One region of the Sporosarcina sp. QA0331 genome, then DNA from elsewhere that is predicted to be linked to it. Evidence: riboswitches for the same ligand, from Rfam matches in the RefSeq annotation. Region 1 holds a riboswitch; each other region holds the start of a gene.

Region 1 (11,069 bases):
AACATGGAGAAGGTCTTCAAATCCTTCGATATACACCTGGTCAACAGTATAAAGCTCATTATGATTTCTTTTCATCAACAAGCAAAGTAACAAACAATAGAATTAGTACGCTCGTGATGTATTTAAATGATGTAGAAGAAGGTGGAGAAACCTTTTTCCCTAAACTGAAATTCTCGGTATCACCTAAAAAAGGGACTGCAGTCTACTTCGAATACTTCTATAACGATCAAGACCTAAATGATTTAACTTTACACGGTGGCGCACCCGTCATCACTGGTGAAAAGTGGGTCGCGACGCAATGGATGAGAAAACAAAGAGTCAGGTAGCAAACACCGCTACCTATTGATAATAGCAGGTTCCCTAGATCAGATTGTATGAAAAAATCCATCCTTATGAGCTACTGCTCGACGGATGGATTATTTTTATTGAGGAACTATCAACTAAGCCAAACTCTAGAATGTTTTTTCTAGGCGTTCAGTAACCTCTGAAAGATACTCAGATGGGATGACACAGACCCCATTATAATCTGCGAAGATAATATCTCCCGGCGATACAACTACTCCGCCACAACTAATAGGCACATTGATTTCTCCAATGCCTGATTTACCGGAGGAACCAGACGTTAAACCTTTCGCGTAAATAGGTAATCCAACTTTCTCACAATCATCAAAATCTCTGAAAGCGCCATCGATGATTACTCCAATAGCTCCTTTAGTAAGTGCCTTTTTACTTCTTTGATCTCCCCAATAAGCACTGTTTGTATTTCCTTTTCCAGAGATAACAATTACATCGCCTTCTTTCGCGTAATCAATTGCTTCAGGAATGATGCCGCCTTCACCGATAGGAACTTTTACTGTAATAGCTGGACCAATTAACTGTCCCTTTCCTATCCAAGGCTTAATATTACTATCCATACAGTCATAAGTGCTAATTACGTCGCAAACATCAGGAGTTGTGTATTTTTTTAGTTTAAGCAACTCGTTTCTTTCTGGCCTGATGATGTTTTTGACAATCCTATTACCATACATATTAAGCACCCTTTCTTTTGCATAACTCATAGTAGTATATACTGTCGGCCTTTACCATATCCATTGGAATAAGTATTACTTGATCAACATTTCATCTATTCTTGCAATTACTGTTGCAAAAATCCTAGTCTAGAACGTATTAAACTATATAATGAAGATGAAGTGAATAAATAAAATAAGCTGTAGAGTTCGAGAATGCTGAACTCTACAGCTTATTATTGTCTAATTATATTTACCTAAATTTAATTCAATAAGCCCATAAGCTGTGTAATTTTTCCACTCGCCAATGAATTCATTACATGCTCATCTTCATTCTCCATACTTTTAATCACCTTCACCTCTTCATGGAGCCTTTCCATTTTCTTGTCTAACTCCGTAGCAGAGACGGCGGCTTCCTTTAATTCCCTCGTAATTCGCTCGGGAACTTCCTTATTGAACTTATAATATATTTTGTGTTCAAGACTTGCCCAAAAGTCCATTGCGATCGTCCTAATTTGGATTTCCACATATGTATGCTCTACTCTGTCCGACATAAATACAGGAATTTTAATAATAAGGTGAAGGCTTTGATACCCATTAGGTTTAGGGTTCTTAATATAATCCTTGCACTCAATGACGGTGATATCCCGTTGCTTTGTAATCATTTCACTCACTCGATATATATCGGAAATAAAAGAACAGGTAATGCGTATCCCTGCTATATCTTTAATATTTTCTTTTATCGACGCTAATGAAAGGCCGCATTTTTTTCTATATGCTTTCTTAAGTATGCTCTCAGGCGTCTTTACTCTCGAGATACTATTTTCAATGGGGTTATAGTCATGAATATATTGAAATTCCTCTTTCAAGATGTTTAACTTCGTATTCACTTCGTCTATTGCGAACTTGTATGTCATCACAAACCTTGTTACTTCATTCTTAGTTGCCTTCAATAGTTCAAGGCCTTCAAAAGTTGTGTTTTCCAATACTGTAATACCCCTTCTATTCATGAATTTAAAGGATCCGGCCGTTTGCATATTTGTGCATCAATGCCTTGTTTTTGTAGTTTTTTAATAATGTTGTGTAAACGGCTGCTTTCCTTCTTCACTGGTTTAAGAGTCCTCATCATTACTTTTCTCTTCCTTGACTAGTCCTCTTTTTAGCAGTTCCATTTGCTCAACATAATTTTGTAAAGCCTCTTCATTCGTTAAATCTTTTACGAACGCTTGAATAAGGTTTTGAAAAGTGATGGCCATGACGATTTTAAAAATATGATGAAGTTCTCGTTCATCTTTTATATTCAAATTTCCGGCATTGATTAAACTGATCAATTCTACATACTGACTTCTTTTATTCTCTTGGTAAATATCGCTCGCTAATATATTTTCCATTTTATAATTCATGTTTAGAAAAGCGTTTTTGAAAAAGCTTTTATGTTCTTGATTCCTGTGATTTTGAATCATAAAGTGAAATGAAGCAAGTAACGTTTCGAATATATCTCCGTTTTTCTCCTTCAAGAAAGCAATAAACCGATCACTATTTTCCTCTGATATTTGGTTTAACAGATAATAAAAGAGGTCTTCTTTCCCTTCAAAATATTGATAAAAACTCCCTCTTGGTATTTCAGCTTCTTTAATAATATTGGCAATTGACGCTTCGTGTAAGGGAACGCGAGAAAATTCCCTTTTAGCAGCTTGAATGAGAGTGACTCGCTTATGTTGAGGTAAGTGGAAAAATGTTTGTTTTGGCATAGCATTATTCCTCCCGTCCACAAGTGACACCGTGTCACTTTTATCGATAAATCGATTATAGGTGACAGCATGTCATAAGTCAACAATAAACATGACACCGTGTCACATAAACGACCGCAAACCTTCTTAGCGAAAATGAACTTCCTATAATGAACAGACACTGACATTCATATAGTAGAAAAAGTCCTGCCGGAAAATAAAAATAGGAATGGATGAACCTAGAAGGAAAAGAGGCATCGTAATTGATTGAAAGAGCATTATTACTAATTATCTTGTTGCGGATTTTTTCCGGCAGTGTGGACATCACCGCCGCCCTTTTCATGTACAAGTTCAATGACTTAGAAAAAGCTTTTTACATCAACACACTTTTGGCTCTTGTCGGACCTTGTGTGTTGATCATCACTACTGGGGTTGCATTATTCGGTCTCGCTGAAAAAATTTCTCTCACACGAATGATCTGTCTTTTTGCTGGAATCACGCTAATTCTTATTAGCTTGAAATCCGACTAAAGGAATGTTTAGGATACAAACATTCCACTTCCCTGTTGCGGGTGCTAAGGCGTGCCTACTTATAAAACAACAACAAAAACCATTGGAATGAATTTCATTCCAATGGTTTTTTCTGTTTGGAGTTGTAGTACATATTTCGGAACTACTTCAACCTACTGTACGTATATAATTGAAATAATTAGGGATGGACGCTAGGTTCTAAAACAGTTTTGATTTGAATTAGTTGAGGAAAGGGTCACCGAGTTTGTATATCTGAGTCATAACACCTGTGATATATTGAACTATTACAAAAGCTGATAATATAAACCCAATTGAGTATCATACCATAACAGTTTGCTATGTTTACGTTTCGGGATGCGTGTTTGTAAACCCCATTCAGGGTACTGTTTAATAATCTGAACTTGATCACCCGTAGCAACCGCAATAAATGATATATAATGATCTTTTGTCATAGGATGATCACTTGAAATAAACCATTCATTATCAATTTCTTGAATTGATAGCTTTTCTTCGTCTGTTGCTTTCTTTGCAGCTAATCGCTCTAATTTCCTTCCACAGCAAGATAAGGTAATATCACCAGTAGCTAGTACAATATTATTGCATGACGGACAGACAAAATAATTCGTGTTTTTCATATTTCCTCCTACAAATTCATTCGACGTTAATTCACCATCTAAAATGTTTTCTATATTTACTCCTAACAAGGCGGACAAACTTGGTAATAGCGTGACATCAGGACAGCCATATCCACGCTCCCATTTTGAAATTGTTCGATCAGAAATGTTCATTTGATCGGCTAATTGTTTTTGTGTCAGCCCTTTTTCTTTTCGCAAATTATAAATCAACTCTCCAACTTTACGATTATCCATCATTTTCTCCTCCTGCTCTATTCCATCTTAGGGGTTTATCTCGTTAGCAGCAACAAACGCTCCGTAGAGTTATACATAGATTGAGTTAATGATCAACAGCGGCCAATTTAGATTATAGATTGCACCGAAAATAATTTTGAATAATGGTATGATTGGTTAAAGAATACCCAACAACCAAAGTCAAGTATACAAAGGGGGCTGGAATCTCATATGTTCACAAAAGATCAAACGGTATTTGTACTTGTAGATGTTCAAGGGAAATTGGCTAGAATTGTGCATGACAGTGAGGCGTTAATCGATAATTTGAGGAAGCTGATTGGCTGTTTGCGGATTTTGGATGTGCCGATTATTTGGCTCGAACAGTATCCAGATGGTTTAGGGCCTACCGTGGAAGAAGTGGCTGAACAAATGGAAGGACTTACATCTATCCCTAAAATGACGTTTAGCGCTTGGAAAACTGAAGAGTTTAAAAATGCGCTGCTAGCAACGCAAAAACAGAAAATCCTAATTGCGGGCATCGAAACGCATATTTGTGTCTACCAAACAGCTGCCGATCTAAAAGAATCTCACTATGATGTACAAGTCGTGGAAGATGCCGTATCTTCCCGCACATTGGCAAATAAACAACTTGGGCTAGAAAAAATGAAGGCACTTGGCATTTTCGGAACAAGCGTTGAAATGGCAATTTATGAATTGCTGGAATCAGCGGATGCGAAAGAGTTTAAACAAGTCTTGAAGATTATTAAGTAGCGCGAGACACTTGGCACACCAAATAAATTATGCATCGTTTGGAAACAGAAAATATTAAATGCGCCGAAGCTGGTGAATTGCCTACAAATTCCTTTAAGAAGTACCGCTAGTTATTATTGATTCAATTCAATGATCTCCCTTTACAACCGTAAAGGGGGATCATTTCCTTTTTCAGCAACTCCGTGAACCTTTGATGAAATCCGTACATAGTCAACTTATTTATAGGGTTACCGTGGTTGGTTTTCTTTTCGGATGAAAAAGCCCCACTTCTTAAATTTTTTTCTCTTCCCACACATTAAAAACCATTCCAAATGGGTCTTTCACATAGCAATCCTTCCCTTTGCCTTCCCAACGAACTATCTCACATCCATTTTCCAATAAATGCTGCTTCGCTTTTTCAAGATCCCCTACGAAAACTTCCAATACGGGTCCGAGGTTGGTATCGCCTTCAATTAAGAAAATGTTATTGTTGTCCGTTCGGAACCCTATCTCATTGACAAAGCTCTTTTCAGGCTGTTTAAAGCCTAAAACATTTTCATAAAATAATTTAGCTTTCTCGATATTTTCTACTTGAAACCCGATGTTTTCCGATACTTTATATTTCATAGATCTATTACCCCTTTCATCGCATGGTGAATTACAAATATTCTAACACACTTCTATACTCCAGAAGAAGTTGAATGTGTAATGTTTACCATTGCATTATGAATAATATTGCCCTATAATTTATTCATTAATTTAATACTCCCATTCACCGATGGGATAGAGGCTGCTGCTTATAAGAGTAGGACGGACGAGATTCTCTGAGATTGCTGACTCCGTTTGAAAGGATAAGTTGCCGAAGTATGGATAGATCATTGGCTATCCATGCTGGTGATGTTTTCGAACAGGAACATCATTGTCACGTTTTCAACGTGGAGAACTATCTTCGGAAGGATTAACGCACATATCCAACAGCCGTCGATTTTCCCTGATGGCTGTTTTTTATTTGGTTAAACTATATAGATGTAACAACCTTCCGTCACAAAGAGGAGTGGACAACATGAAGAACAAGTTAACATCTACGAATACGCCTCAATTGAAAAGAACATTGAAAGCCCGTCATCTGATGATGATTTCTCTTGGAGGTTCGATTGGAACGGGGATTTTCTTGGCAAGTGGCGGAGCAATCCATGCTGCTGGGCCTGGAGGGGCGTTGGTTGCTTATGCCGCTGTCGGGATCATGGTGTACTTCCTAATGACGAGCCTTGCGGAGATGGCAGCTTATATGCCGGTGGCTGGATCATTCAAAGAATATGCCACACGATTCGTCGATCCAGCATTCGGGTTTGCGATTGGTTGGAATTATTGGTATAACTGGGCAATCACGATTGCCGCGGAACTGGCAGCTGTTGTATTGATCATGAAATTCTGGTTTCCTGAAAGCCCTTCGTTCTTGTGGAGCGGGCTTGCCCTTCTGATCATGTTCGGCATCAACTATATGTCTGTCAAAGGTTTTGGAGAAACCGAATTTTGGTTTTCACTCATTAAAGTTGTGACCGTCATCATCTTCATTATTACCGGGTTTCTGATGATCTTTGGCATCATGGGCGGCGAAGCGATCGGCTTTACGAACTTTACGATTGACGATGCACCGTTCAACGGAGGATTCTTTGCCATACTGGGTATTTTCATGGCTGCAGGCTTTTCATTCCAAGGTACGGAATTACTTGGAGTGGCTGCAGGTGAGAGTGAAAATCCCGAAAAAACGATTCCAAAAGCGGTGAACTCCGTATTTTGGCGCATCCTTCTTTTCTACATCTTTGCGATTTTCGTCATTGGGATGATTATCCCGTATACAGATGCACGATTATTAAGTGAGTCGGTTTCCGTCAGTCCATTCACACTCGTATTTGAACGGGCCGGATTCGCTTTTGCCGCTTCTGTCATGAATGCCATCATTTTGACAGCCGTCTTATCTGCGGGTAACTCGGGCATGTACGCGTCTACGCGTATGCTTTGGGATTTGGCGCGTGATGGGAAAGCGCCGAAGTTCTTAGGGAAATTGGATAAAAGAGGCGTGCCAGTCAACGCTTTGATCGCCACGACATTAGTCGGTTCCCTTGCCTTCCTATCCACTTTCTTCGGGGACGGTACTGTTTACGTCTGGCTGTTGAACGCATCGGGGATGGCTGGATTTGTTACGTGGCTCGGTATTGCTATCAGTCACTACCGTTTCAGAAGAGCCTTTATTGCGCAAGGCGGTAAGCTATCGGATCTTCCTTATCGCGCAAAATGGTTCCCATTCGGTCCTTTATTGGCCTTGGTCCTATGTATCTTCATCATTGCCGGCCAAAATTTCCAAGCCTTTACGGGTGGTGACATCGATTGGAACGGCGCACTCGTTTCCTATATCGGTCTCCCCCTCTTCTTGATCGTTTGGATGATTTATAAAGTTAAGTATAAAACAAAGTTGATTCCATTGAAGGATTGTGACTTTGAAAGTAAATGATGATATGAAATACAGCTGGATGAGAGGTTCCCCCTCTCCATTCGGCTACTCATTTACCCCGAGTTCGAGCTAAAAAAACCGGCTCCAATCATTTATCCATAATGATTGGAACCGGTTTTTATAGTTTTCGTTTGTGATTCGATAATTATTTACTTTATGCATCGTTTTTGAATGCTCTCATAAACCTGGTTATCAAATCTAGAGTTAACATCTTCTTTTCTAATCCGAACTCCTAGAGATTGAAAAGCTTTTACGGCATCTTCATAACCACGTTCAATATGTTCAACACCAGTAATGGAAGTAGTGCCTTCTGCAACCATACCTGCCAGAATCAATGAAATACCAGCACGAATATCTGAAGCAGAAACTACAGTCCCCATCAAGTTGCTTTTCCCTTTAACAAAAGCAACTCCTGACCGTACTCTAATGTCCGCTCCCATTTTTCTCAGTTGACCGACATGTTGAAAACGATTCGGATAAATTTTTTCAGCTACAATACTTTTCCCTGAAGCTTGAGTAAATAAGGTTGTCATTGGTTGCTGTAAGTCTGTTGCAAAACTTGGATACATACCTGTTCTAATTCGTGAGGCAGCCAGTTTTCCTGTTGAATTTGCAGTGATAGAGTTATCTCGCACATCGATCTCTACTCCAATTTCTTCGAGCTTCGCAATACAGGATCCTAAATGCTCTGGGATGACATCGGTTACCGTTACATTCCCTCCTGCTACACCAGCGGCAATTAAGAATGAACCTGCTATCAAACGATCCGGAATTACACGATGCGTTCCGCCATGTAACTGATTCACTCCTGTTATACGAATAGTGTCCGTTCCAGCCCCACTTATTTTTGCGCCAATCGTTTTTAGAAAAATCGCTGTATCAATAACTTCCGGGTCACGTGCAGCATTCAACAACACCGTCTTACCTTTAGCCCTTACTGCAGCTAACATTGCATTTATCGTCGCCCCTGAAGTGATCGTATCAAAATAAATAGTTGCCCCATGTAATCCTTTTGTTTCGACCTCATAGTAATCCTTATGATATGTAAACGTAGCACCCATCATTTCTAGCGCCTTAATATGTTGATCCATTGGTCGACTGACAAAATTATCGCCGCCAGGATAACCTACTGATACTTTTCCATACTTCGCAAGTAATGCACCAACAAAATAATAAGCAGTTCTAAATGAGGAAGACTTTACAGGGTCGAAATCAGTAGTGAAAATCATTCTTGGATCAATGGAAACATCTCCGGATAGTTCACGTGTAATTTTCAGACCAACTTCTTCTCCCATTTCACAAATAACGCGGAAATCTGCAATGTTTGGTATTCCTTGAAAGATTATGGTTTCATCGGTAAGACAAGCTGCCGCAAGTAGAGCCAATGAGCTATTTTTGGAACCTGGAATTTGAACAACACCGTTAATGTTCGGTGAGTATTCTACATGAATAGCTTTCAATACTTTCACTCCCTATGTTGAATGGACAAAGACTAAAAAGGAATTGCTGTTATTCTATTACTCCACTGAAACCAACCTTTGTTTTCTATCATTTTTCCTTCAATACCTACTATATTATCAAATAATAACCAACAATGCAGTTAATTTACGAATTTAAAATCTTGTAGAAATATTTAGTGTTTTTAATTACAGAATACCATTAATAACAAGTTGAATGAAGAAAAATAAATTCCCGACTCATTAAAATTTGAGACATCGGGTCAATTCCATTATGATTGGCACACTAGGTAAACCAGGGTGTACAAATATTAGCAGTCAAAATTGCTGAATCGGGTTTTAAAGTTCGTACATTCGCTGGACAATACGGGATGACCTTCCCTACTTTATTCGATAATACGAAAAGCGTTATGCAAACTTATAATGTTAAACCGCTGCCTACTACATGGAAAATTAGAGGAGGTCTTTCAATTTTGAATGGCCTCCTAGTCGTTGTCTAAACACTTTACAATAATTTATATTAGGAAGTCGTACCATGATTAGCTAATAGCTTTTCAACAAAGGTAGAAATATCCCGTTTTGATAAATGTTGGTGATAATTATCTATTCGCTTAATCAGCTGTTTCTGTTGCTTGTCACAATGCAAGACCTTCAATATGTTCTCCTCTAAATCTCGGCTTTCTTGCCAATGTCTTAGGTGATACACAAGCCCCCAGTTTTTCAAATTACGTAAATTGATTTCTTCCTGTCCTGGCAATTCATGATAAACAAAGATAGGGATTTTCTTATATAAACATTCGCTTACCGTCACGCCCCCCGGCTTCGTAATTATCGCATCAATCGTATCGTAGAGATCATTCATTTCTTCTTTTGACGAAATATAAGGGACCGCTTGAATAAACGGATGATTTAATTGTTTGACCCAATTTAATAACTTGGTATTTTTCCCGCAAAGGACCGTATACTTTATTTTTCCAGAAGGTTGTAGCGTTTTAATAAAGGTTTTTAGTAAACCTGTACCAAGATTCCCTCCCGATAGTAATACGGAAATTACCCCTTCTGATTTCCTTACATTCACATGCTCCTTGAAATGATCATGAATTGGAATCCCCGTAACAACAATATGATCAGCTTTGACACCGCGCTCTATTAATTCTTCTTTTATTTCTTTATTTGGAACGAAATGAGAGTCGATACATTCTATTCCCCATATCTGATTAATGAAATAATCGGTATAGACATTAATAACTGGAATGGATAGTTTCCCTTTTTGCTTTAAACGGTTCAACAAATAGGACGGTAATGCATGTGTGCAAATAATCAGCTGCGGATTCTTTTCTTTCACTAACTTTTCCATCCAATATAAGAACAGCCATTCATACAAATAATACCGTTTTTTCAAAGCTACATTTTTGTAAGCCGATTTCTTATAGAGATAGCTATATAAGTTGGGAAAGTGATGAATCCAATTTAGGTAGAACTTTGAGATGAACACTTCAATGCGTCCGTAGCTATATGACAAAATGTCAATTTTTTCACATTCAAATACTTCATCTGTTTTATGAAGAGAATGGATAATTCCATTTGCAACTTGGTGATGGCCTGATGATATTTGCAAGAAGGGCAGAAATAATATCCGATTCATACATGCACCCGCCAGTCTTTATTTGTAGTATGTTTCCCATTGATCATTTCATCCAACACGAATTTATAAATAGTTGAATGACAAATGGTTACCCTAAAAGATGTAATGGCGTTAAAACTACACTTGAAAGGGAAGTGGAGATGAAACAGCGTCTAATTCATTTATGGGGGTTGTTTGACTCGGTTTACTTTTTCTGCAGTCGTTTACAATGCCTCGAACAAATTACTGGAAATATGAATGTTTTTCGAGTTCGTTTAACCCGTTATAAAGGTCGTGAAGTTGTTCTTTCAGACGGAACGATCATTCAAAAAAATGACCTTCTCATTAAAATTCATTTGCACAATGTCCGTATACTGAAAGAAATGGTATGCATGGATGATCATTTTAAAAAGTCAATTTTCCTTTATAAGAAAGTACAAGCGTCTTTGCCTGATCTTGCATTTTTTATTACGCATCATTATAACAAAAATGAAATCAAAGGAATCATCGGTATTACAATGATCGATAAAGGGTATACGCGTTTAGGTTTTGAATCTGTTCCATTGTCCAATCTTTTGTATTTGTGGTTTAAACGGATGGCACTTTACCCA
Region 2 (11,069 bases), 1.0 Mb from region 1:
GTGGCGGAGACGAAAGAACAGTATTACTTGGATATTCGACCATATCATTATCAGCAAGAAATTTTAGACGAACTGGAAGTAGAACGTACTGTACATGGGCATATGAAAAACTTAATCGTGGCGGCTACTGGAGTTGGCAAGACAGTCATCTCCGCCTTTGATTTCAAGCGTTTCTTACAGCAGAAACCAAACGCGAAGTTATTGTTTATCGCCCATAGAGAAGAAATACTTAAGCAAAGTATGTATACTTTTCGTGCGATTTTAAAGGACGCCAACTTTGGAGAAATGTTTGTCGGGCGTTTTGAACCTACTTCATTCGACCAACTTTTTATGAGTATCCAAAGCTGGAATAGTAGAAAGATGATAGAAAAAACAACTGCTGATTTCTATGATTTTATCATCATGGATGAATTCCATCATGCTACCGCGCCAACATATCGAACCTTATTGGAATATTATGAGCCAACCATTCTATTAGGGCTAACAGCTACCCCAGAACGAATGGACAATCAAAATGTACTTAGTTATTTTGACGACCGAATTGCAACTGAGATGCGATTAACAGAGGCGATCGACCGGAAATTGTTAAGTCCCTTTCATTATTTCTGTGTAACGGATAATGTCGATCTCTCAGCTATTAAATGGTCAAGAAGAGGTTATGATACTGATGAGCTCACAAATGTTTATACTTCCAATGATCGTCGAAGCGATCTTATTATCCGCAGCATCAATAAGTATGTTACTGCTTTAGATCAAGTAAAAGCTTTAGGATTCTGTGTGTCGGTTGAACACGCGATCTATATGGCTTCTTACTTTAACTCAAAGCAAATTCCTTCCATCGCTTTGCATGGAGAATCTTCTGATAAGGAGAGGAATACAGCGAAGTTTAAATTAGTAAACGGTGACATCAAATTTATATTTGTTGTGGATTTATACAATGAAGGAATCGATATTCCAGAAGTTAATACAGTACTATTCCTGCGACCGACTGAAAGTCTAACCGTATTTCTACAGCAATTAGGTAGGGGACTACGTCTTGCAGACGACAAAGAGTGTTTAACTGTATTAGATTTTGTAGGGCAAGCTCACGCAGATTATCCATTCGAAGAGAAATTTCGGGCACTGGTTGGAAGGACGAAGCATTCCATTCGACATTATATTGAAAATGGATTCTTTCATTTACCGAAAGGATCCGTCATTCAAATGGAGAAGCAAGCGAAGGAATATATATTACGGAATGTAAAAGAAGTAAAAAATACTAAACAAAATCTTATTACGAAGATCAAATACTTTGAAGAGGATACAGGGGACCAGCTTACGTTATCAAACTTTCTTCATTATCATCATCTTACGCTTGCTGAATTTTATGGTAGGGGAAGAAACAGGTCCTTTGAAAGGCTCAAAATCGAAGCGGGGATCACAGATGATTTTGACAGCAAATATGAGGAGGTTGTAACAAAGCGGATTCATGCTTTGTTTCATCTAGACTCAGCTGATCTAATCGAATTTTATCAGAAATACTTAGTAGGTGGGTTAATTGAAAATGAAGAACAACATCTGATGGTGGGGATGTTATACTATTCATTCTTCGACGCACCGCCAGGAAATTTAGGTTTTACATCAATGCACGATGGTATACAAAAACTCATATCAGCTGAAGTGCTTAAAAGTGAAATACAGCAAGTGCTAGACGTGTGTATGGATAAAATCCGTTCCGTTGAAAAGCCATCGCCATTTGGCTATACATTTCCACTCCGTGTTCATGCGCAATATACATCTGACCAAGTGCTTGCAGCTTTTGGTTATTTTAATGAAGAAGTCAAACCAGCATTCCGAGAAGGAGTCAAATACTTTGAGGATAAACAAACCGATATATTCTTCATCACATTAAACAAATCGGACAAAGATTTCTCACCGTCAACACAGTATGAAGACTATGCGATAAGTGATCGACTATTCCATTGGCAATCACAGAATAAGACTTCAGACTCGAGCCCGACTGGAAAGCGATACATTAATCATAGACAAACAGGAAATAAAATTGCCCTGTTTGTTAGAGAGTATAGACAGAAAGATGGCTATACTTCGCCATTTGTTTTCCTAGGGACTGCTGATTATGTGAGACATGAGGGCAATAAGCCAATTAGTTTTGAGTGGCGATTACATGAACGGATACCTGCATGGCTACTACCAGTGGCAAATAAAAGTGTTTTATAATTATTAGCAAACAACTAAGCTCAATCAGCAATTCCTTCAACACTAGCCAGCTTAGAACTAATATCATCAAAGAACTGAGCCATAGACGTTCACGGAGAATATTTGAGGTGGAAATAAATGAAGAATGATCGCACAGTAATGTTTTATTTTCCGGACACGCAGCACGCTAACTCTTTGCGTATTATTCAGGATCCGACGAGTCAGATCCGGGGGTTTTATTTTACAAAAAGTCGCTTGAATGATGTTGAATCGTTGGAGTATGCAAACAATCATGCCGTTTATTTTTTGTTTTCCGATTCTGATGAATCGAGTGTGTATGTGGGGCAATCCGTGAACGGCATTCACCGGATCAAATCGCATTTGCGTGAAAAAGATTTTTGGCAGTTTGGCATATTATTTGTGACGGACAATAACAGTTTTGATAAGTTGAGTATTGATTACTTGGAGTATTATTTCATCCAAGCATTTTCCAAGACGCAGTACAGTTTGGATAATCGGGATATGCGTACGGTTGAGCCAAACGTCAATGTGTTCAATCGATCGACCCTTAATTCATTTGCCTCCCATATTCAATTCCTGCTGGAGGCGTTAGGGGTTTCTTTCCGTGCGAGTGTTCCAAACGAGATTGAAGTGGATGATGAAGTTGAAGTTTTTGAGGCGAAGTCACCGTATGAAGCATCGATTCGACTTGCGGATGGGAAATTCATCCTGCAAACCAATTCGATCATTTATGCACCACTTGAACATACAAAGGATTGGAGCGATGGAGGTACGTTTTATCGGCGATCGCTTCGACGGTATGAGCAGTTGATTGAATCAAACAAAGCCATCAAGCTTGATGAAGGTTCTGCGAAGTTAATTGACGATGTTGAGTTCAATAAACCGAGCACGCCTGCCGAGCTCTGTTCCGGTCGTTCACAAAACGGGTGGATGTTTTGGGACGGATTAAATGAGAAGAGGAATAAGGAAAAATAAAAGAAGCAGAGCTCCATTGTTTCTGGAGTTCTGCTTTTTATTACTCAAAGTGGGGGTGCGTATTGAACATCATTCAACAAGGTTCATCAACCGCGGTAATTGTCGTACACGAGATCTATGGGCTGAATCGGCATATGAAGGATATTTGCAGCTCCTTGGGTGAACAGGGATTTGATGTGTTTTGCCCGGATTTATTGGGCCGGCCAGCTTTTGACTATGCGGAGGAACAAGAGGCTTATCGTTATTTCATGGATCATGTCGGGTTTTTAATTGCAAAGCATCAAGTGGATGATCTGATTGATGACGTGCGGAATGCTTATGAAAAGGTCGTTATTGTTGGCTTTAGTGTAGGAGCGACGGTAGCTTGGTTGTGTAGTGAGGATGGGCGTATTGATGGTGTTGTTGGATATTATGGTTCGCGTATTCGGCAGTTTTCGAAACTGAAGCCGAGCTGTCCAGTTTTGTTGTTTTTCCCTCGGAAGGAGCCTTCGTTTGACGTCACTGAATTACTGTTGTCATTACAGAAAAAGAATGTAAGCTATCGTCAATTTGAAGGGGAACATGGTTTTGATGATCCATACTCGGATCGATTCGATGAAATGTCATCGCAAGAGGCCTTTCGCGAAATGAGTAGTTTTATTAGGGAGATATGAAATAAGAATGGAGTGGATAATATGTTCATCGTCAACACAGAAGCAGCCATATACAAGGACGGCCGCTACTTACTATGCAAACGAAGTGAAAAGGAAGAACACGCGCCTGGCGGATTGGCGTTAGTTGGTGGGAAAGTTGAGATGGAAGGGGCTTCTTCGGACATTTTAGAGCGTACCGTTGCGCGGGAAGTGGAGGAGGAAGTAGGGCTTGTCATTGAAGGACGTCCACAATATGTACATAGTACAAGCTTTGTGACGGACAAAGGGGAGCCGGTTGTGAATGTTATCTTTTTGTGCGAGCGGTTTAGCGGTGAACCCCGTGCAGTGAGTGCTGATGAGGTGGCGGCTGTGTATTGGATGACGCCTGAAGAGGTGTACGAGTACCCCGAAGCTGCGGATTATTTGAAGGATTATATCCGAAAAGCGGAAGATGTTCGTAAGAAAGGTCTTTCGGTTTAATTTAATGGCGCCGCATAATGGGGATGGCTATCCTATGATATAGCAAGAAATGGGAACGTATGTGTGGCGAAATAGAAGAGTAATAGAAAAGGTGACTCAAGGATGATCGGCCATTTTCCCGTAAAGGGCAATCTATGTTTGCGACGTCCTCTTAAGAGTGCTGATGCCTTAATTTCTGCAAAGGTCGCAGAAATTAAGGCAAATCGAACCCTACGTAGTTCTATTTGCTGGTATTTACATTTGCAGCGCTGATCATAGCTATATTGTCATCAAACGAAAAAAAATAATCCATCCTTGAGTTGAAGGCTCATTTAGGATGGAATATTTTCACCATTCTGCCGATCCCATAGGGAACTGACGCTATTACATTGACCGTCCAATGTGCGACCAATGGGCGGTCCTTTTTTCTGTGCACTTTCTCTACCCTCATTATATAGAATTCAGACATTTCTTTCAACGAATCGGAAAGTTTTACGTTTCGAAATTTTTTTTCATGAAAAGTATCCTTTTTGACCCCTCCTCTCTATATAGAGGGTAAAGGGGGAGTTTAACATGATGTATTACTTGAAAGAATACTCACGTTTCGCCACAATCGAGGAAATGGACGCAGCTGCGGAACGGCATGTTGTACGTCACTGGGATGAATTGACGAAATCGGATCGTCAGGTGCTTGACGTCATCCGACGTTATTCGGTGAAATATGGGGCGGCCCATTTGAAACATGGAACGATTGAAGAAGCGATCGGGAAGTCAAACGCAACTGTCCGTCGCGCCATCCAGAAACTTGTTCACTTGCAAATCATCGAGAAAGTTCACTACATTCGTCCTGTCATGAGCGGTCTCGGCGCCAACATTTACATCATTTTACCCTTCGATGACCAGGGGAAAATGAACGACCGTGACCACGACGACAAACCGCTTGAAGACGCAGTGAATGAGCATTTTCCAGCAGACGAAGCTGTACTTTCTAAATCTATTTTAAAAGCTAAAGATCTTAAATACACGTCTCTACAAGAATCGTCAAAGTTATCCACAAGCCTTTTCAGTCGTATGAAAAACCTTCTTGCAGGAACGATTGGAGACACGAAAAAGGCCCGTGAACTTTATGGGATTCACAAATCCATTTCGGAAAGAATGCTAAAGTATGAGATTTATAAAGAGGACAAGCGCATCTTCGAAGATCTTGCCTATCGTGCGCTGACAATCACCATCTTGGCAACGAAAAGAAAGGCAATTCGCAACATGCCGGGATACTTCAGAGGTGTGCTGGACAAGTTGGTGGATGAAACGTATTTCAAGGATATGTTTATGATGTTTGACGTGTTGGTGGAAGGGTTTTATTGTCCTAAAAGATGACAGTGTAAGAATGCTATAATAAACTTTCTGAGAAAAAATTAAGAAAAATGTGTTAAGATATTCAAATAGTTTTCGCAATCAACTATGAGGCTTTTACAATCCAGCTGAATCAAAGAGGCGAGCATCCATGCTATTAAGAATTGTGTTACTTATTGTTCTTGGTTTTCAAATCGTCATTAATGCAACCCGTCCAATCATTACATTATCCGCATACGATATGAATGCTTCCATGTTGGAGATTGGAATACTGACAGCTTCGTTTGCCGCATTGCCGCTTTTAATCGCAATTAAAGCAGGGAAAATAACGGATGCAATCGGTGATCGCCTTCCGGTTATTCTTGGTTTACTAGGTATGGCCGTCGGGATGTTGGTTCCTTATTTATTTGAATCGATTTGGGCTTTGTATATCAGCCAAGTTTTGGTTGGTTCTTCCAGTATTTTTATTGCTATCTCTTTACAAAATGTGCTTGGCAATCATGCGACAAAAGAAACTCGGGATTATTATTTTAGTATGTTTGCATTAGCGGTTGCCGCAGGGGCATTCGTAGGTCCTGTAATGGGTGGCTATTTATCCGAGCATTTTTCTTATTCGGCCGGTTTTCTCGTATCGATGATTATTTGTATTCTTTTGATCGCCGTTGCTTTTTATATACCAGTCATACTAAAAGAGCAGCCTGCAGAAAAAGTGAGTCTCCGCTCTTCGCTACAATTAGTGAAAGAACCACTTATTCAAAAAGCGTTATTTTCAAGTGCACTTGTGCTGTATTCAAAGGACATATTTGTTGCCTACTTTCCGTTGTACGGAAAGAAATCGGAATCTCAACCTCCACAATTGGTTGGATCCTTGCCATTCAAGGATTAGCGACGATGATTGTCAGGTTTGTTTTGCCTAAACTATTGCAGCTGATGGGCCGCGAAGTTGTGTTATTCAGTTCTATTTTGCTTGCAGGTTCTTCTTTTCTCGTTTTCACGTTATCAAATAACTTCATTCTTTTCTGTGTTTTTAGCTGTCTGATGGGGTTTGGATTAGGGTGTGGACAACCGATTTCGATGACGACGACCTACAATGCTTCGCCAAAATCGCGCACGGGGGAAGTCCTTGGCATTCGATTAATGACCAATCGACTTTCTCAATTCATTGCACCGGTCTTTTTTGGGGCGGTGGGCGGCTGGGTAGGTGTCGTATCTGTCTTTTATGTTAGCGGAGCTTTCCTAATTGGTGGAGCGTTTGTGATGAAACCTGGAAAAAATAAAGGCGAATCAGAAACGGAATAGTAAGGTGATACATAATTAAAAAACAATCCATCCCCGAGTACAAAAGCTCGTGGGATGGATTGCTTTAATTATATGGTCACTTCTTGATTGCTAGACAGTGCTCGTTCCAGCGAATATAGTTGTTCTTCATTCAACGGAATCATCGGTAAGCGCACACCCCCGACTTGGATTCCTTTTAGATTCAGCGCTGCTTTAACAGGTGAAGGATTCGGAGCTGCAAAGAGTGCTTTCATCTTCGGCAGTAGTTGACGATGATTGCTAGCAGCTTCAACTGTGTTGCCGATTTTGAAATTGCGGATCATCGTTTGCATTTCATTCCCCAACACATGGGCAGATACTGAAACGACGCCTGTTCCGCCAATCGATAATACTGGAAGCGTCAGCGCATCGTCGCCGCTATACAATGAGAAGCCTTCACGTGTACGCTCGATAATTTCTGCCATCGCGTCTAAATCACCGCTCGCCTCTTTGACGGCAACGATATTTGGAATTTCTGAAAGGCGGATGGTCGTTTCGACTGACATGTTGACAGCGCTGCGCTCTGGAATATTGTACAGCATGACCGGTAAAGAAGTGGCCGCCGCAATTGTCTTAAAGTGTTGATATAATCCTTCCTGGCAAGGCTTGTTGTAGTACGGGGTGACAAGCATGATGCCATCGACGCCTGCATCTTCTGCATGCATTGTCAGTTCAATTGATTCTCTTGTATTATTCGAGCCTGTTCCTGCAATGACCGGGACTCTTCCATTCACCACTTCCACTGTAAATCTGAACAATTTCACTTTTTCTTCGTTCGATAACGTAGGGGATTCTCCTGTCGTCCCTGCTACCACCAAGCCATCTGATCCATTTGCAATTAAGTGATTGATCAAGCTCCTCGTTGCTTGGAAATCAATTTCACCTTGTGCATCAAAAGGAGTTACCATAGCTGTTACAATTTGTCCGAAATTCATCGTTTCTCCACATCCTGTCTTTTATTTTGGTAAATAAAATAGAGGGAGAAGGGCAATTGCAAAAAGAACACAAAAAGCAACAACGAGGGCTCGTTGTTGCTTGAAATAATAAAATAAATTATTTCTTTGCATAAGATAGCCCTCCATATAGTTTCCTATATGACAATCCTGGACTTATTCAACCCAGAACCAGCTTCGAGATAAATGAGAGTCTCTCCACTTCGGCAAATTCCCCTTTCCACAATCTTCAAAGGATCTCATTATCCTCTGATTGTGTACTGATGGTCTTTGCGCCTCTATCCTTACTTCAAAACTTGCGAAATAAGATATTGTTAAATTAACTATCACTTTACAACGAATCGTGCAAAATTGCAAGTGAAACGTGAAAATAATGTGAATTTATGATATCCCAAGTATACTATCAATGCCTATTTACTATATTTTGAGGTGCCAGTAGTAGACTCAACTCATTCTGCCGTCTTAATTTTTACATCGCCTACGCCGATGTCGAGGGAAATGTCTATGATAGTGTCTGCCCCTGAATAGGCGTCATTGACATATATACCATCGTTTTGTTTAGTGAAGTCTTTCAAATCAACTCTTCCAATCCCTTTTGAAACATTTACTCTAACGCCGGTCTGTTTCGGAAGGATGATCGTTACGTCGCCAACTCCCAAGTCAAAATCAGCCCGGAAGCCTTTGTTCCATTTGCCGCTTAGATCGATGACGGATTCGCCAACTCCGCTATCGATGGAAAGGCTGTTTAGTTGAATGCCTTGTAAGTCCAATGTGGAGCTTGAAACGCCCATGTCCACTTCCAAATCTATAGGGACATCGTTAGTCAGCTGTAGGTCCCATTCGTTTTTCAAATTACGTTTGGTAAAGCCGAAGATTGGTTTTGAGCCTTGCTTAATATCTACGAAGCCAATGTCCTTCCGTTTCTTATAAGATACTTTTGGTTCCAGTCTTTTGTGGTTATAAGTAAACTCACCGCTGACCCACTCCGAGGAACCGCCCTGGATGTACAGGTCGCCAACTCCAAAGTCAATGCTTACATCTAAAGCATCAGCATTGTCTTTTTCAATCGAAATGTCATTGCCGCTAGCCTTCGCAAACCATTTGTTATACCCATAGATGCCAAAGATGACTAAAAAGATCGTTATTAGCGTGGTCCATAGAAATTTATTCATATCATTTCTCCTTCTATCCCATTTTATTCTATTCTACCTTATTCAATTGAATAACTTACCAGTCGTATGTTTGATTTTCACATACGTCTCAAGGCTGAGGGGAAATGCATCTTGCGCATGGGTGTCGGTTGCTCTGTTTCTAACATGTTTTGTCCCGCTCGTTAATATATTGGTAAAAAGAGTGACGGAAGGATGAGGGAATGAGGCGGGTGTTACTATATTCAGCCACTGTCTTTGTTGGAATTGCACTGGGCATCATCATTACAGTTTTAATGGAGTCCTAATCATTCATGAAAAAACAGAACCTACAGCGGCTGCCTTAGGTTCTGTTTTACATATACATAAATCCTATTTACATAGTTTTAGATTCCAAGTCAAAGATTCGTGATTTAATGCTCATGAGTTCCTTTGAGACAGCTTGTCCTTCGGCGATGCGCTGGCTAGTTTGGTGCTCAAATTGACCACCAATTCCTTCTAAAAGATCATCGACTCGATCAAACCGGCTGTGCATTTCTGATCTCAAGCTGCCTACATCGGATTTTAGGTCGCCCATTTCCGATTTCAAGCTGCCTACATCGGATTTTAGGTCGCCCATTTCCGATTTCAAGCTGCCTACATCGGATTTTATGTCGCCCATTTCCGATTTCAAGCTGCCTACATCGGACTTTAGGTCGCCCATTTCTGATCTCAAGCTGCCTACATCGGATTTAAGATCACCCATTTCCGATTCAATATTGTCGACCTTGGCGTTTAAACTACCTATCTCCGACTTTAATCCTTCAAGCAATTGAAGAATCCTTTCCTCCATCTCTTTATCCTCCTTTCCTTATCGTCTGGTGTCTACGTATTCGTGTTTAGTCTGTTGTTTATAGTATACAGTAAATGTAAAAGAAAGTCCATGCAAACAGGAACGTTTGTTCTGTATTATTTAGTGCTTTGAAACTATGTTATTTATTAAAAATCATAAAAACTGTACACTTACCTCTTGTCCTGTCTGTAAATCGACGTACTCTATGGAGACGGGGGGATCGTGAATCCAAACCGCGCACTTCCCTTGTCAATCAAAGGGGAGGAGGTATGGACATGTCATTATTTTTTGAAGATGAAATAAAGAAGGTGAAGGGGAAACTCGGTCCTTCGGAGTTAGAAGAAATGATGTCGCAGGACCCTCGCCTGAATGGCCAATTAGATGAGCTCCGCGCTTTTCAACGTAGATACAGAGCGGAACAGCTGGAAGCTTCACGCAGGCGTCAGACATATTATTATCATGCTTGAGTGATCAATGCAGCCCGCCAATCATTAAGTCGATTGGCGGGTTGTATTGTAGATTCTGTTTCGGGGATGCTTATTGGAGGAGACTTGCTTTTTCTTCAACTGCCTGGACAACATCATCAATCGACATGCCCTTCATCGTGATGACAGGGAAATTGAATTCATGCGTGTTCCCTTCATTGAGTGCCCGCACGATCCCGATGTCATAGCCGGTCACATCTTCGTCAGTTGTAAACATCTTTGCTTCATAGCCTTTTGCTACTAGTGCATTCATGACGTCTTCATACGGCTGTTCAACAGCAATTTTCACCAATTTCGTTTCCTCCTTTCATTCATATCCAAAGTTCTACAATACGGTTCCCTGAATTGATGGATTTATGAGTGAAAGGTGTGCAAATCTCGGTTAATCGAAGGGCTGACAATTCGTGGATGGTTGAGCTGTGCGATTACCCGGATACTGCTGTAAGATTAGAAGTAGCATTATCGGAATACAAGATATGGAAAGGGAGGAACTGAAAATGATTCATAAAATCGGACAAATTATGTTGTATGTGAACAATCAAGATGAGGCAAAAGCGTTTTGGACCGAGAAAGTTGGTTTTGTCGTAATTTCCGAGCAGGATAATGGTCAAGGAATGAGATGGATCGAAATTGCTCCGACTTCGGAGGCGGAAACAAGTATCGTTCTGCATAATAAAGAGCTTATCGCAAAAATGCAG
Region 3 (11,069 bases), 110 kb from region 1:
GGGCAGGTCATCACTGCGCGCAGCCACTTATGAAATGGCTAGAATGTTCAGCGACCGCCCGTGCAAGCTTCTATGTATACAACACAAAAGAAGATGTTGACTGTCTCGTAGAAGGACTCCGTATTGCAAAGGAGTATTTCCAATAATGCCTACAAACAATTTAGATCAGCTATATCGTTCAGTCATCATGGATCATTATAAAAATCCACGGAACAAAGGTGTGCTGGAAGAAAACAATGTTACAATCGACATGAACAATCCGACGTGCGGCGATGTCATCCATTTGACTCTAAAAGTCGAAGACGGCATTGTGCAAGATGCAAAGTTTGAAGGGGAAGGCTGTTCCATCTCCATGGCTTCCGCATCGATGATGACACAAATCATCAAAAACAAAGACGTGGATACTGCAGTTAAATATGCCCATGTGTTTTCTGATATGATGCTCGGCAAGGAAATCGACGACACCGTCGACCTTGGCGACATCGAAGCCCTTTCCGGCGTAGCCAAATTCCCTGCACGCATCAAATGCGCAACACTAGCATGGAAAGCAATGGAAAAAGGGGTAGGAGAAAACGCTGAGCAATAATGAAAGAACGGAGGAATAATGATGGCTAAAAAAATGCCTGAAATTGGCGATTACAAATATGGTTTCGCAGATAAAGACGTATCTGTTTTCCGTTCGGAACGTGGTTTGACACGTGAAATTGTTGAAGAAATCTCCAAAATGAAAGAAGAACCACAATGGATGCTAGACTACCGTCTAAAATCCCTTGAAATCTTCTATAGCAAACCAATGCCTCAATGGGGCGGAGATTTGAACTCCCTTAACTTCGACGAAATCACATATTACGTAAAACCTTCCGAAGCGACAGAGCGTTCATGGGATGAAGTGCCTGAAGAAATCAAGCGCACATTCGATAAACTAGGGATTCCTGAAGCTGAGCAAAAATACCTTGCTGGTGTTTCTGCACAATACGAATCCGAAGTTGTTTATCATAACATGAAAGAAGAGCTTGAAGACATGGGAATCGTCTTCAAGGACACAGATTCAGCGTTACGTGAAAACGAAGAGCTGTTCAAAAAGTATTGGGGAACAGTCATTCCAAACACAGATAACAAGTTCGCAGCTTTGAACTCTGCTGTTTGGTCTGGAGGTTCATTCATCTATGTGCCACCTGGCATCAAAGTGGATACTCCACTTCAAGCCTACTTCCGTATCAACTCGGAAAACATGGGTCAATTCGAGCGTACGTTGATCGTCGTAGATGAGGGCGCAAGCGTCCACTACGTAGAAGGATGTACAGCTCCTGTTTATACAACGAACTCTCTTCATAGTGCAGTCGTTGAAATCATCATTAAAAAAGATGCATACTGCCGTTACACAACGATTCAAAACTGGGCAAACAATGTGTATAACCTAGTTACGAAGCGTGCAGTATGTGAAGCGAACGCTACAATGGAATGGATCGACGGCAATATCGGTTCGAAGCTTACGATGAAATACCCTGCATGTATCCTCAAAGGTGAAGGTGCACGTGGTATGACATTGTCCATCGCGTTGGCTGGTAAAGGGCAACACCAAGATGCAGGAGCAAAAATGATGCACTTGGCGCCAAACACGTCATCAACAATCGTTTCTAAATCGATTTCCCAACACGGCGGTAAAGTTTCGTACCGTGGTATCGTCCACTTCGGACGCCGTGCAGATGGCGCGCGTGCTAACATCGAATGTGACACGCTCATCATGGATAAACTATCGACTTCTGATACGATTCCATACAACGAAATCTTAAACGATAACATTTCACTCGAGCACGAAGCGAAAGTTTCCAAAGTATCAGAAGAACAACTGTTCTACTTGATGAGCCGCGGAATTCCAGAGCTTGAAGCGACTGAAATGATCGTCATGGGCTTCATCGAGCCATTCACAAAAGAATTGCCGATGGAATACGCAGTAGAAATGAACCGCCTTATCAAGTTTGAAATGGAAGGTTCAATCGGGTAATAAACAACACGAAAAACCGCCTCCTTGCAGGCGGTTTTTTCTATTTACTTACTGTAAAAAAATATACTAGATTCCATATAACATACTAATTTTCTAATTCATATATTTTGCCTTATTGTAGTTTAAGTGATATAATTATCTTGAATTAAAGGTACTTTAATTTAATTCTTCTATTTCCATTTTAGAAACATCGCAGTAGATTTTTCATCAAAAAATAGGAGGTATGAAGTATGAAAGCAGCAGTATGGTATGGTGAGAAAGACATCCGTGTGGAAGAACGTGAACTGAAGCCTTTGCATGACAATGAGGTTACAGTGCGTGTAGCATGGGCTGGTATTTGTGGTTCAGATTTACATGAATATCAAGAGGGCCCCGTGTTTATCCCGGTTGATGCACCTCATCAGTTAACTGGACAACAAGCACCACTCACAATGGGACATGAATTTGCGGGTGTTGTAGAAAAAGTGGGGAAAGATGTAACATCGATCCAAGTTGGAGATCGTGTTGCAATTAACCCTATGTATACGTTCGGTAATAAACATGAAGATGTGGATGCTTATGATGGCTTCCAATTCATCGGCTTAGGGTCGGACGGCGGATTTGCTACATATGTAAACGCAGGTGAAAACTTTATTTATAAATTGCCGGAAGGCATGACATTACAAGATGGTGCATTAGTTGAACCTACGGCGGTTGCTGTACAAGCTATAAAAGAAGGAAATATGCAGTTTGGTGACACAGTAGCAGTATTTGGTGCTGGTCCAATTGGATTGCTGACGATAATTGCTGCTAAAGCAGCGGGTGCAAGCAAAATCTTTGCATTTGATTTATCGGAAGACCGCTTAGAAAAAGCTAAAGAACTCGGCGCAACACATGTATTCAATTCAGGCCAAGTTGATCCAGTACAAGCTATTAAAGATGTTGTACCTGATGGTGTGGATGTCTCTTTTGAAGTTGCGGGTGTTGCACCGACTTTCAAACAAGCGATCGACGCAACACGCGCTCGCGGTACGATGGTCATCGTATCAATCTTTGCTCGTCCAATTGAATGGAATCCGATGCAATTGACGAATACTGGCGTTAAAGTAACTTCGACCATTGCCTATACACCAACTACATTCCAACAAACAGTTGATTTAATCGGGACAGGTCAGTTGAAACCACAAGGGATTATCACTTCTCAAATTGAATTGGATGATATTGTGGACAAAGGCTTTGAAGCTTTGACGAATGATAAAACGCAATCGAAAATTCTAGTGAGATTAAGCGGAGAAATGTAACTCTCCATTTAAACTGAGGCAGCCAATTTATGGCTGCCTCTTTTGTTTGTCCGAAACGATGCATCCCACCCCCATCCGCAAGTCCAAGATGCAAAATGGCAGAATCCCCCCGTAGACATATGATATGATGGGAAATATTCATCTACGAACGGAAAAGAGGGTTACTATGATTCAAATTGGATTGACGGGTTGGGGCGACCATCCGGATGTTTACTCGCCGACCTCCAAGAAAAATGAAAAATTGATTGATTACAGCTCCCATTTTCCAATCGTTGAGCTAGACGCATCTTTTTATGCCATTCAACCAGAGCGTAATATTCGAAAGTGGATTAACGAAACGCCCGATGACTTTCAATTCATCGTAAAAGCATATCAAGGAATGACGGGACATCAGCGAGGAAAGTTACCGTATGATACTCCCGAAGAAATGTTTCAGCAGTTCAAGCTTTCCGTTGATCCGATGAGGGCTGCTGGCAAGCTTGCTATGATTCTAGTACAATTTCCTCCTTGGTTTGATTGCAAACGCGAAAATGTAGACCAAATTAGATACATTCGAAGTCAACTGGAAGGGTACGATGTAGCAATCGAGTTTCGCCATCAATCATGGTACGATTCATCCATGCGGGAAGGAACACTTACATTCCTGAAAGATTTGGATTTCATCCACACCGTTTGTGATGAACCACAATCTGGTGACGGCAGTGTTCCGCTCGTTGCCGAAACAACTCGCAACGATAAAGTATTCGTCCGTCTGCATGGCAGGAATGTAAATGGCTGGCGCAATACGACAGGAGATAATGAAGCGTGGAGAAAAGTTCGCTATCTCTATAATTACTCAGACGGTGAATTGGCGGAAATTCGTCAAGTTGTCAATAAATTAAAGAACGAATCGAAAGATGTATTTGTCATCTTCAATAATAATTCTGGTGGCCATGCAGCTGAGAACGCTAAACGTTTTCAAAAAATGATGGGTATTGACTTCCAAACACTTGCACCTAAGCAGCTTGACTTTTTTGAGGAGGAATGAGCATGGCATATTTATTGTTGGCGATTATTGGTGCAATATCCGGCATTATGGGGTCAATTGTTGGCCTAGGTGGCGGTACGATACTCGTGCCGCTGACATTATTAGTCGGAATCGACCTCGGTTGGATTCCGGGCATAACACCGCAAAGTGTAGTCGGGATATCAGTCATCATGATGATTTTCAATGGTCTTTCTTCCACTATTTCGCATATGAAAGGAAAGACGGTAGACTTCCGGACTGGTTGGATCTTTTTTGCAGGTTCCATACCAGGCTTAATGATTGGGGCGTTTGTAAATAAAGGGATCGATCTGCCATCATTTAATTTATACTTCGGCATTTTGCTTATCGTTCTATCTATCCTTTTACTGGCGCGTAAATATTTGAAACCGATCCAATGGTTTGTCGAGCACGGCAAGCCGAGGACGTTTATCGATACGAATGGAGAAACTCATGTGTATGGGTACCCGATCTGGTTTGCGCTTATTTTGACATTCATCATCGGATTCGCTTCCGGACTGTTCGGCATCGGAGGAGGCACGATGATTGTACCTGCGCTCATCCTATTGTTTTTGTTCCCGCCGCATGTAGCTGTCGGTACATCGATGTTCATCGTCTTCCTATCGGCAATCGTGAACTCTGCCACCCATATTTCTTTAGGGCATGTGCCTTGGCTTTATGCGCTTCCTGTTATTCCGGGTGCTTATATCGGCGGTATGATCGGGACGAAGCTCAACAAGAAGATGAATTCCGATACATTGGTTCTCGTGCTGCGGCTCATGCTGTTATTATTCGGGGTAAGATCAATCATCGAGGGGATTTGGGGTTGAGTCATGAAACGCCAAGTAGAAACAATCCATTTTTATCATACGAATGATATTCATAGCCACTTTGACAGCTGGCCAAAGATCAGCAGATATCTTCTTTCCAAAAGGCAACAGCATAAAATGGGAGGCGAGGCATGCTTCATTTTCGACATTGGAGACCATGTCGACCGGTCCCACCCATTTACGGAAGGGACGTTTGGAAAAGGAAATGTCGCATTGCTGAACAGTGCTGGATATGATGCGGTAACAATCGGCAACAATGAAGGAATTACGATGTCCAAAAAAGCTTTAAACAGCCTTTATGAGGGAGCGGATTTCGACGTCGTACTATGCAATTTATCGGAGATGGATGGCTCATTCCCGAAATGGCTGATGCCTTATAAAATATATGAAACGGAACAAGGCGTAAACATTGGAGTCATTGGCGCAACAGCGATGTATACGGCGTTTTATGAGAAATTAGGGTGGCATATCGAAGAGCCGAGACGATTACTGAAAAAAAATGCCGAACAAATCCGGCATGAAACAGATATCATTATTTGCCTTTCGCATTTAGGTGTACATGAAGATAGATTTCTCGCGGAAGAATGCGATTTCATCGACGTCATTTTAGGTGCGCATACCCATCATTTATTCCCTGAAGGAGAATTGGTGAATAACACATTGCTAGCCGCTACAGGTAAGTTCGGCGAATACGTTGGACATATTGCCATCCAATTAGATATGGATACAAAGAAGGTTGTCGGGAAAAAAGCGGAAGTTATCCATGTGAATGAGTTGGAAAGCCGTGAAGAAGATATACAAGAAGTGAATGAACTTATCCAAGCGGGGAATAAAGCACTGGATGAAAAAGTGTTCTTCAATGCAAGCCCGTTAAAACAACAGCTTTTTGTAGATAGCCCGATGTCCTCATTTTTTGGAAGGGCATTAATCGATTATACGGGTGCGGATTGTGCTATGTTCAATGCAGGTATTTTCCTCGGCAGCCTCGAAAAAGGCTGGGTGACAAAAAGGATGGTCCACTCCTTGTTGCCACATCCGATCAATCCCTGTACGATCAAATTGGACGGGGCGGAGCTGCTGGAAGTTTACAAACTGGCAGGCAATGAATCATGGCCGGAGACAGAAATTAAAGGGCTCGGATTCCGCGGTACGTACATGGGCAAAATTATCTTTGAAAGGTTATTCAGGAAAAGTGATGGAGAACTGTATGCCGGCAATCGAAAAGTGGTAACCGGGCAATCCTATACACTTGCAACGCTTGATATGTTTACATTCGGATTCTTTTTCCCGGTACTAAAAGACGCAGTTAAAGAATATCATATGCCTGAATTGATTCGGGATGTCTTCATTTGGTACGGGATGAAAAGGGATAGCCAAAACGGATCTGAGACAAGGAAAGGCAACTTTAAACAAGAATGAACGACCCCGTTCCTGCATAATATTAGGCAGGAGGGGTCGTTTTGAGATTTTATGGGCAACCGTCTCGAAATTATAGAAAAAGGAACAGATATCGCCGTTCCAGTCCAAATGGCAAGCCTCGTCGAAAGCGCCGTTTGTTGCCGCTCATCTTTCCGGCATTCCTCGTAACAATCGCCCTATTTCTATACTTTGTCAACTCAAAACTCACTCCGATTTATCTGCAATATGCGGAAGTTGAAACGGAGAGGATTGCGGCGCATGTTATCACACAGGCGATTAAATCACGATCTACGGACATTTATGATGTGAATGAAATCATCGAAAATGTACCGAATGATTCACCTGGAATGGTTACCAATACATTGAATGCTGAAATCATCAATAAATCGAGGGCGGAGATACATAGCCTTGTGGAGGCTTATCTCAAAATGGCCGAGAGCGGAAATTTAGAAATGCTGCCTCTAAGTGAAAACATCGAATATGATCCCGATGCGATGGAGGCTGACGGTGGTGTCGTCTTCTTCGTACCATTGGGGCAAGCAACAGGTATCCCGATGATCGGAAATTTCGGGCCTAAAATTCCAATTCGATTCCATGTCATCGGGGAAGCGCAGACGACTGTCGAGACGGGTATTACAGAGTTTGGCATAAATAACGCAATGGTGGAAGTGAATATTTTGGTGACGGTGAATGTCCAAATCATCGTTCCGTTGGCAACGCGGAGAAGTGTCGTGGAGCAGAAAATCCCTGTAGCGATCGGATTGATTCAAAGCCCGATTCCTCAAATTTATAATCGGGGCGGCGACAATCCTCCTCAAATAGAAGTTCCATACCCAATCGTAGGCAGTGGGGAATAAACGCTTGAAATAACATTGAGTACCTGTTATGCTAGTAGCCTAAAGAGGAACACCGATTAGGTAGAGGCTGCAAGACTTATTAGTAGTGGACGCGAGATTGGCATCGTAGACCGCCCATGAAAGGAAGTTTTGCCGAAGCTTGGAATGGAACGCCGACCATCCATGCTGGGGTCATTTCGAACAGGAATGGCACTGTCATGTGCATAATGCATGATGAGCTACAGATCGTACGTTAGATAAAACATCTCAGATATTATCTTACAAACGAACCGTAGAATAAGCCGACACCTATTACACATTCTAGTGTAAAGGGTGTCGGTTTTTTCTTTCTAAATCCTACCGTTCCGAAAAATTGGAGGAATGTTTTTTATGATAGGCACTTGGGTTTCAATTTTGCCGCCAATCGTGGCAATTGTTATGGTATTGACGACGAAAAGGGTACTCTTATCCCTTGGAGCGGGAATTGTGACAGCTGCATTATTAGTCGCTAGTTTTTCCCCAGTCGATACGTTACAAAATCTATGGACTGCGATGATTGTCTCTTTCTGGGATGAAGGAGAAGTAAATATCTATAATATTTACATTATGACTTTTATTTTATTGCTAGGAATCTTGACAGCATTTGTCAGTCTATCCGGTGGGAGCAGGGCTTTTGCAGAATGGGCAATCAAACGTATTAAGACGAGACGTGGCGCGAAGGTGTTGACTGTTCTGCTTGGTATCCTCATTTTCGTAGATGATTATTTCAATGCGTTAGCAGTTGGACAAATTGCAAGACCAATTACAGACCAGCACCGCATTTCACGAGCGAAATTGGCGTACTTTATCGATTCTACATCGGCTCCGATTTGTGTAATTTCACCGATTTCGAGCTGGGGAGCATTTCTCATCGGCCAATTGGCACTTATTTTTAGTACATCTGCCGCAATCAATTACTCTCCGCTTTCCGCGTTCCTGATGATGGCACCGATGAATTTTTACGTTATTGCTACATTAGCAATGGTATTTTTCTTTGCTTGGACAAATATTGATTATTTTGATATGAAAAAACATGAGATGCGTGCCCAAGAAAAAGGGGAGCTCTTTGATCCGAAAAAAGAGATTCCGGGACAATTAAAAGAAGATTTTCCGATTCACTCCTATGGACGTGTCGTTGATTTGATTGCTCCTATCATTACACTTGTCGTCATTACATTAGGAATGATGATTTGGACAGGCTACCGTATCGGCGGCTCGTCGAGCATTTGGACTATTTTCGAAAACACTGATGTACCTTTGTCATTGGTAGTAGGTGGTCTTGCCGGAACAATATTGGCGGCAATCCTATACATTTCCCAAATGGGTAAAAACGAGACTGCTTCCTATAGCCTTATTGGCAAAGCGTTCATTAGCGGTGCTAAAGCGATGATGCCTGCGATTCTCATCTTGATTTTCGCATGGGGATTAACAGATTTGATCGACGTATTGGAAACAGGTCCTTTCTTGTCGGGCGTCGTAGAACAGTCAAATGTACCCGTCCATTTCTTGCCGGTTATCATGTTTGTACTTGCTGGTTTAATGGCGTTTTCAACTGGGACTTCATGGGGTTCTTTCGGTATCCTTCTTCCGATTGCCGGTACGATTATGATTAACGCAGAACCTGAATTGCTTCTTCCTGCGTTGTCCGCCGTATTGGCAGGAGCTGTATTCGGGGATCACTGTTCACCGATTTCTGATACGACGATTCTTTCTTCAACAGGTGCGGGATCCAATCTCATGGACCACGTATCGACGCAGCTCCCTTATGCCCTGATTTCAGCGGGCATTGCTACAATCGGCTACTTTGTCCTCGGACTTACTGGATCGGTTTGGATCGGTCTTGCCGCGGTTATCATTTTAATCGCTAGTTTACTCACGACTTGGATTTCAAAAAGGAATAAATCAGAAGTGAAGGCAACTTCATTCTAATAGAAATAAACTGTCACATCTACCGTTTAGTTACGGAGGAAGTGACAGTTTTTTTATTTGATAAAGAATAAACCGGTCTCTCCAATCATAATTATCCGCTATCGGACATCCGTTGCCACGAGCCGGTCACTTTCACACGCCAAATTACCTACTCATAATACTCAGAAGTGTTTAAAGAGAATGATAAATTAGTATAGACTAATAGTTCAGTTTGTTTTACAATGGACTTGTTCACATAATAACGGTATTTTCTGATAACTGGAACTTGGGAGCATAGGTTGAAAGTATTAGAAATACTAAAGACAAAGGGGGAACATTGTTCATGAAGAAAAAATTAGCCAAAGTATTCGCCGCAACTGCTCTATTCGCAGGGCTACTGGCAGGTTGTGGAGCAGGAAGTGGTGGAAGTGGATCAAGCAGTAGTGGAAGTGGATCAAGCGGCGGTGGAAGTGGAGATACGATTAAAATCGGTCTCAACCTTGAATTGACAGGGGGCGTTGCATCATATGGTACAGGGATTAAACAAGGAGTAGACCTTGCTGTTGATGAAATCAATGCTGCTGGAGGAGTAGATGGGAAGCAAATTCAACTAATTCCAGTTGACAATAAGTCGGATGGCCAAGAAGCGACAAATGGTGCTATTAAGTTAACTGACCAAGATAAGGTCGTAGCGATTATCGGCTCTGCAACAAGTGGTAATACAATCGCGCAAGTAGAAATAGCGAATAATAGTAAAACGGTGTTAATCACTCCTTCTGGCACTAGCTTGGTCGTAACGGTTAACGATAAAGGAGAGCTCAATGATTATGCATTCCGGACAACTTTCATTGACCCGTTCCAAGGAACAGTCGCTGCAAACTTTGCTTTGAATGAATTAGGAGTTAAGACCGCGGCTGTTTACGGAGATAACGCAAGTGACTACGCTAAAGGTTTAGGAGCTGCGTTTATTGAAACGTTTGAAGCTGGTGGCGGTAAAATTGTTGCTCAAGAATCTTATATCGCAAAAGATACGGATTTCCGTTCAACTTTAACGCGCATTAAAACAGCAGACCCTGAATTTGTCTATATCCCTGGATACTATGAAGAAGTAGGGTTAATCGTTAAGCAAGCTCGTGAATTAGGAATCGATGCACCACTAATGGGTGGAGATGGTTGGGATTCTCCGACATTAGTTGAACTAGCAGGAGCGGGTGCGTTAAATAATACATTTGTTACAGCCGCGTATTCTGCTGAAGATCCGGATGAGTTGATTCAAAACTTTGTTAAGGCATTTACGGAAAAACACAATGAAGCGCCAGATGGATTTAGTGCATTAGGATATGACACAGTGTACTTATTAAAAGATGCGATTGAGCGTGCTGGTGCGGTCGATTCAGTGAAGATCAAGGAAGCATTGGAGCAAACAAAAGACTTCCCGCTTGTCACAGGAGCACTGACAATCGATGAAAACCATAACCCGATCAAGTCTGCAACGATTTTGGAATATGTAGATGGACAAATGAAGTTCAACTCAAAAGTAGATCCCGAATAATGATGAAATGGGAGGAGTTTCCTCCCATTTCTAATTCTCATAAAAATGAACTTAATGAGATAGGAGTGAAAAATTCATGGAATGGATTCAACAGCTGGTGAATGGTATTTCACTCGGAAGCATTTATGCATTAATTGCACTAGGCTACACAATGGTATATGGAATTATAAAACTTA

What was found. Region 1 has a riboswitch for lysine ahead of AC0L13_RS13925 (amino acid permease). Riboswitches for the same ligand answer to the same signal wherever they lie in the genome.
Region 2: linked by a shared signal. The riboswitch ahead of dapA (4-hydroxy-tetrahydrodipicolinate synthase) and the one ahead of AC0L13_RS13925 (amino acid permease) in region 1 are both predicted to bind lysine.
Region 3: linked by a shared signal. The riboswitch ahead of AC0L13_RS13340 (Na+/H+ antiporter NhaC family protein) and the one ahead of AC0L13_RS13925 (amino acid permease) in region 1 are both predicted to bind lysine.

The regions. Positions count from the first base shown of each region.
Region 1 is NZ_CM147850.1:2,740,507-2,751,575, forward strand. Features, by position in the region: gene AC0L13_RS13885 (2OG-Fe(II) oxygenase) at 1-326, shown strand, start outside; gene AC0L13_RS13890 (RraA family protein) at 453-1,058, opposite strand; gene AC0L13_RS13895 (GTP pyrophosphokinase) at 1,271-1,924, opposite strand; gene AC0L13_RS13900 (TetR/AcrR family transcriptional regulator) at 2,120-2,758, opposite strand; gene AC0L13_RS13905 (YqhV family protein) at 3,001-3,267, shown strand; gene AC0L13_RS13910 (helix-turn-helix domain-containing protein) at 3,552-4,136, opposite strand; gene AC0L13_RS13915 (hydrolase) at 4,347-4,886, shown strand; gene AC0L13_RS13920 (VOC family protein) at 5,157-5,492, opposite strand; lysine riboswitch at 5,642-5,819, shown strand; gene AC0L13_RS13925 (amino acid permease) at 5,929-7,377, shown strand; gene murA (UDP-N-acetylglucosamine 1-carboxyvinyltransferase) at 7,527-8,837, opposite strand; partial or broken gene AC0L13_RS13935 (thiol-disulfide oxidoreductase ResA) at 9,140-9,334, shown strand; gene AC0L13_RS13940 (MGDG synthase family glycosyltransferase) at 9,355-10,479, opposite strand; gene AC0L13_RS13945 (YkoP family protein) at 10,620-11,069, shown strand, end outside.
Region 2 is NZ_CM147850.1:3,756,740-3,767,808, reverse strand. Features, by position in the region: gene AC0L13_RS19200 (DEAD/DEAH box helicase) at 1-2,217, shown strand, start outside; gene AC0L13_RS19195 (GIY-YIG nuclease family protein) at 2,335-3,192, shown strand; gene AC0L13_RS19190 (dienelactone hydrolase family protein) at 3,255-3,845, shown strand; gene AC0L13_RS19185 (NUDIX hydrolase) at 3,867-4,304, shown strand; gene AC0L13_RS19180 (hypothetical protein) at 4,857-5,660, shown strand; gene AC0L13_RS19175 (MFS transporter) at 5,788-6,522, shown strand; gene AC0L13_RS19170 (MFS transporter) at 6,438-6,935, shown strand; gene dapA (4-hydroxy-tetrahydrodipicolinate synthase) at 7,004-7,888, opposite strand; lysine riboswitch at 8,017-8,195, opposite strand; gene AC0L13_RS19160 (toast rack family protein) at 8,356-9,078, opposite strand; gene AC0L13_RS19155 (hypothetical protein) at 9,431-9,886, opposite strand; gene AC0L13_RS19150 (hypothetical protein) at 10,162-10,353, shown strand; gene AC0L13_RS19145 (YkuS family protein) at 10,424-10,660, opposite strand; gene AC0L13_RS19140 (VOC family protein) at 10,869-11,069, shown strand, end outside.
Region 3 is NZ_CM147850.1:2,633,166-2,644,234, reverse strand. Features, by position in the region: gene AC0L13_RS13380 (cysteine desulfurase) at 1-146, shown strand, start outside; gene sufU (Fe-S cluster assembly sulfur transfer protein SufU) at 146-586, shown strand; gene sufB (Fe-S cluster assembly protein SufB) at 608-2,005, shown strand; gene AC0L13_RS13365 (2,3-butanediol dehydrogenase) at 2,236-3,285, shown strand; gene AC0L13_RS13360 (DUF72 domain-containing protein) at 3,452-4,312, shown strand; gene AC0L13_RS13355 (sulfite exporter TauE/SafE family protein) at 4,315-5,139, shown strand; gene AC0L13_RS13350 (bifunctional metallophosphatase/5'-nucleotidase) at 5,143-6,558, shown strand; gene yunB (sporulation protein YunB) at 6,600-7,415, shown strand; lysine riboswitch at 7,469-7,644, shown strand; gene AC0L13_RS13340 (Na+/H+ antiporter NhaC family protein) at 7,785-9,362, shown strand; gene AC0L13_RS13335 (ABC transporter substrate-binding protein) at 9,685-10,893, shown strand; gene AC0L13_RS13330 (branched-chain amino acid ABC transporter permease) at 10,970-11,069, shown strand, end outside.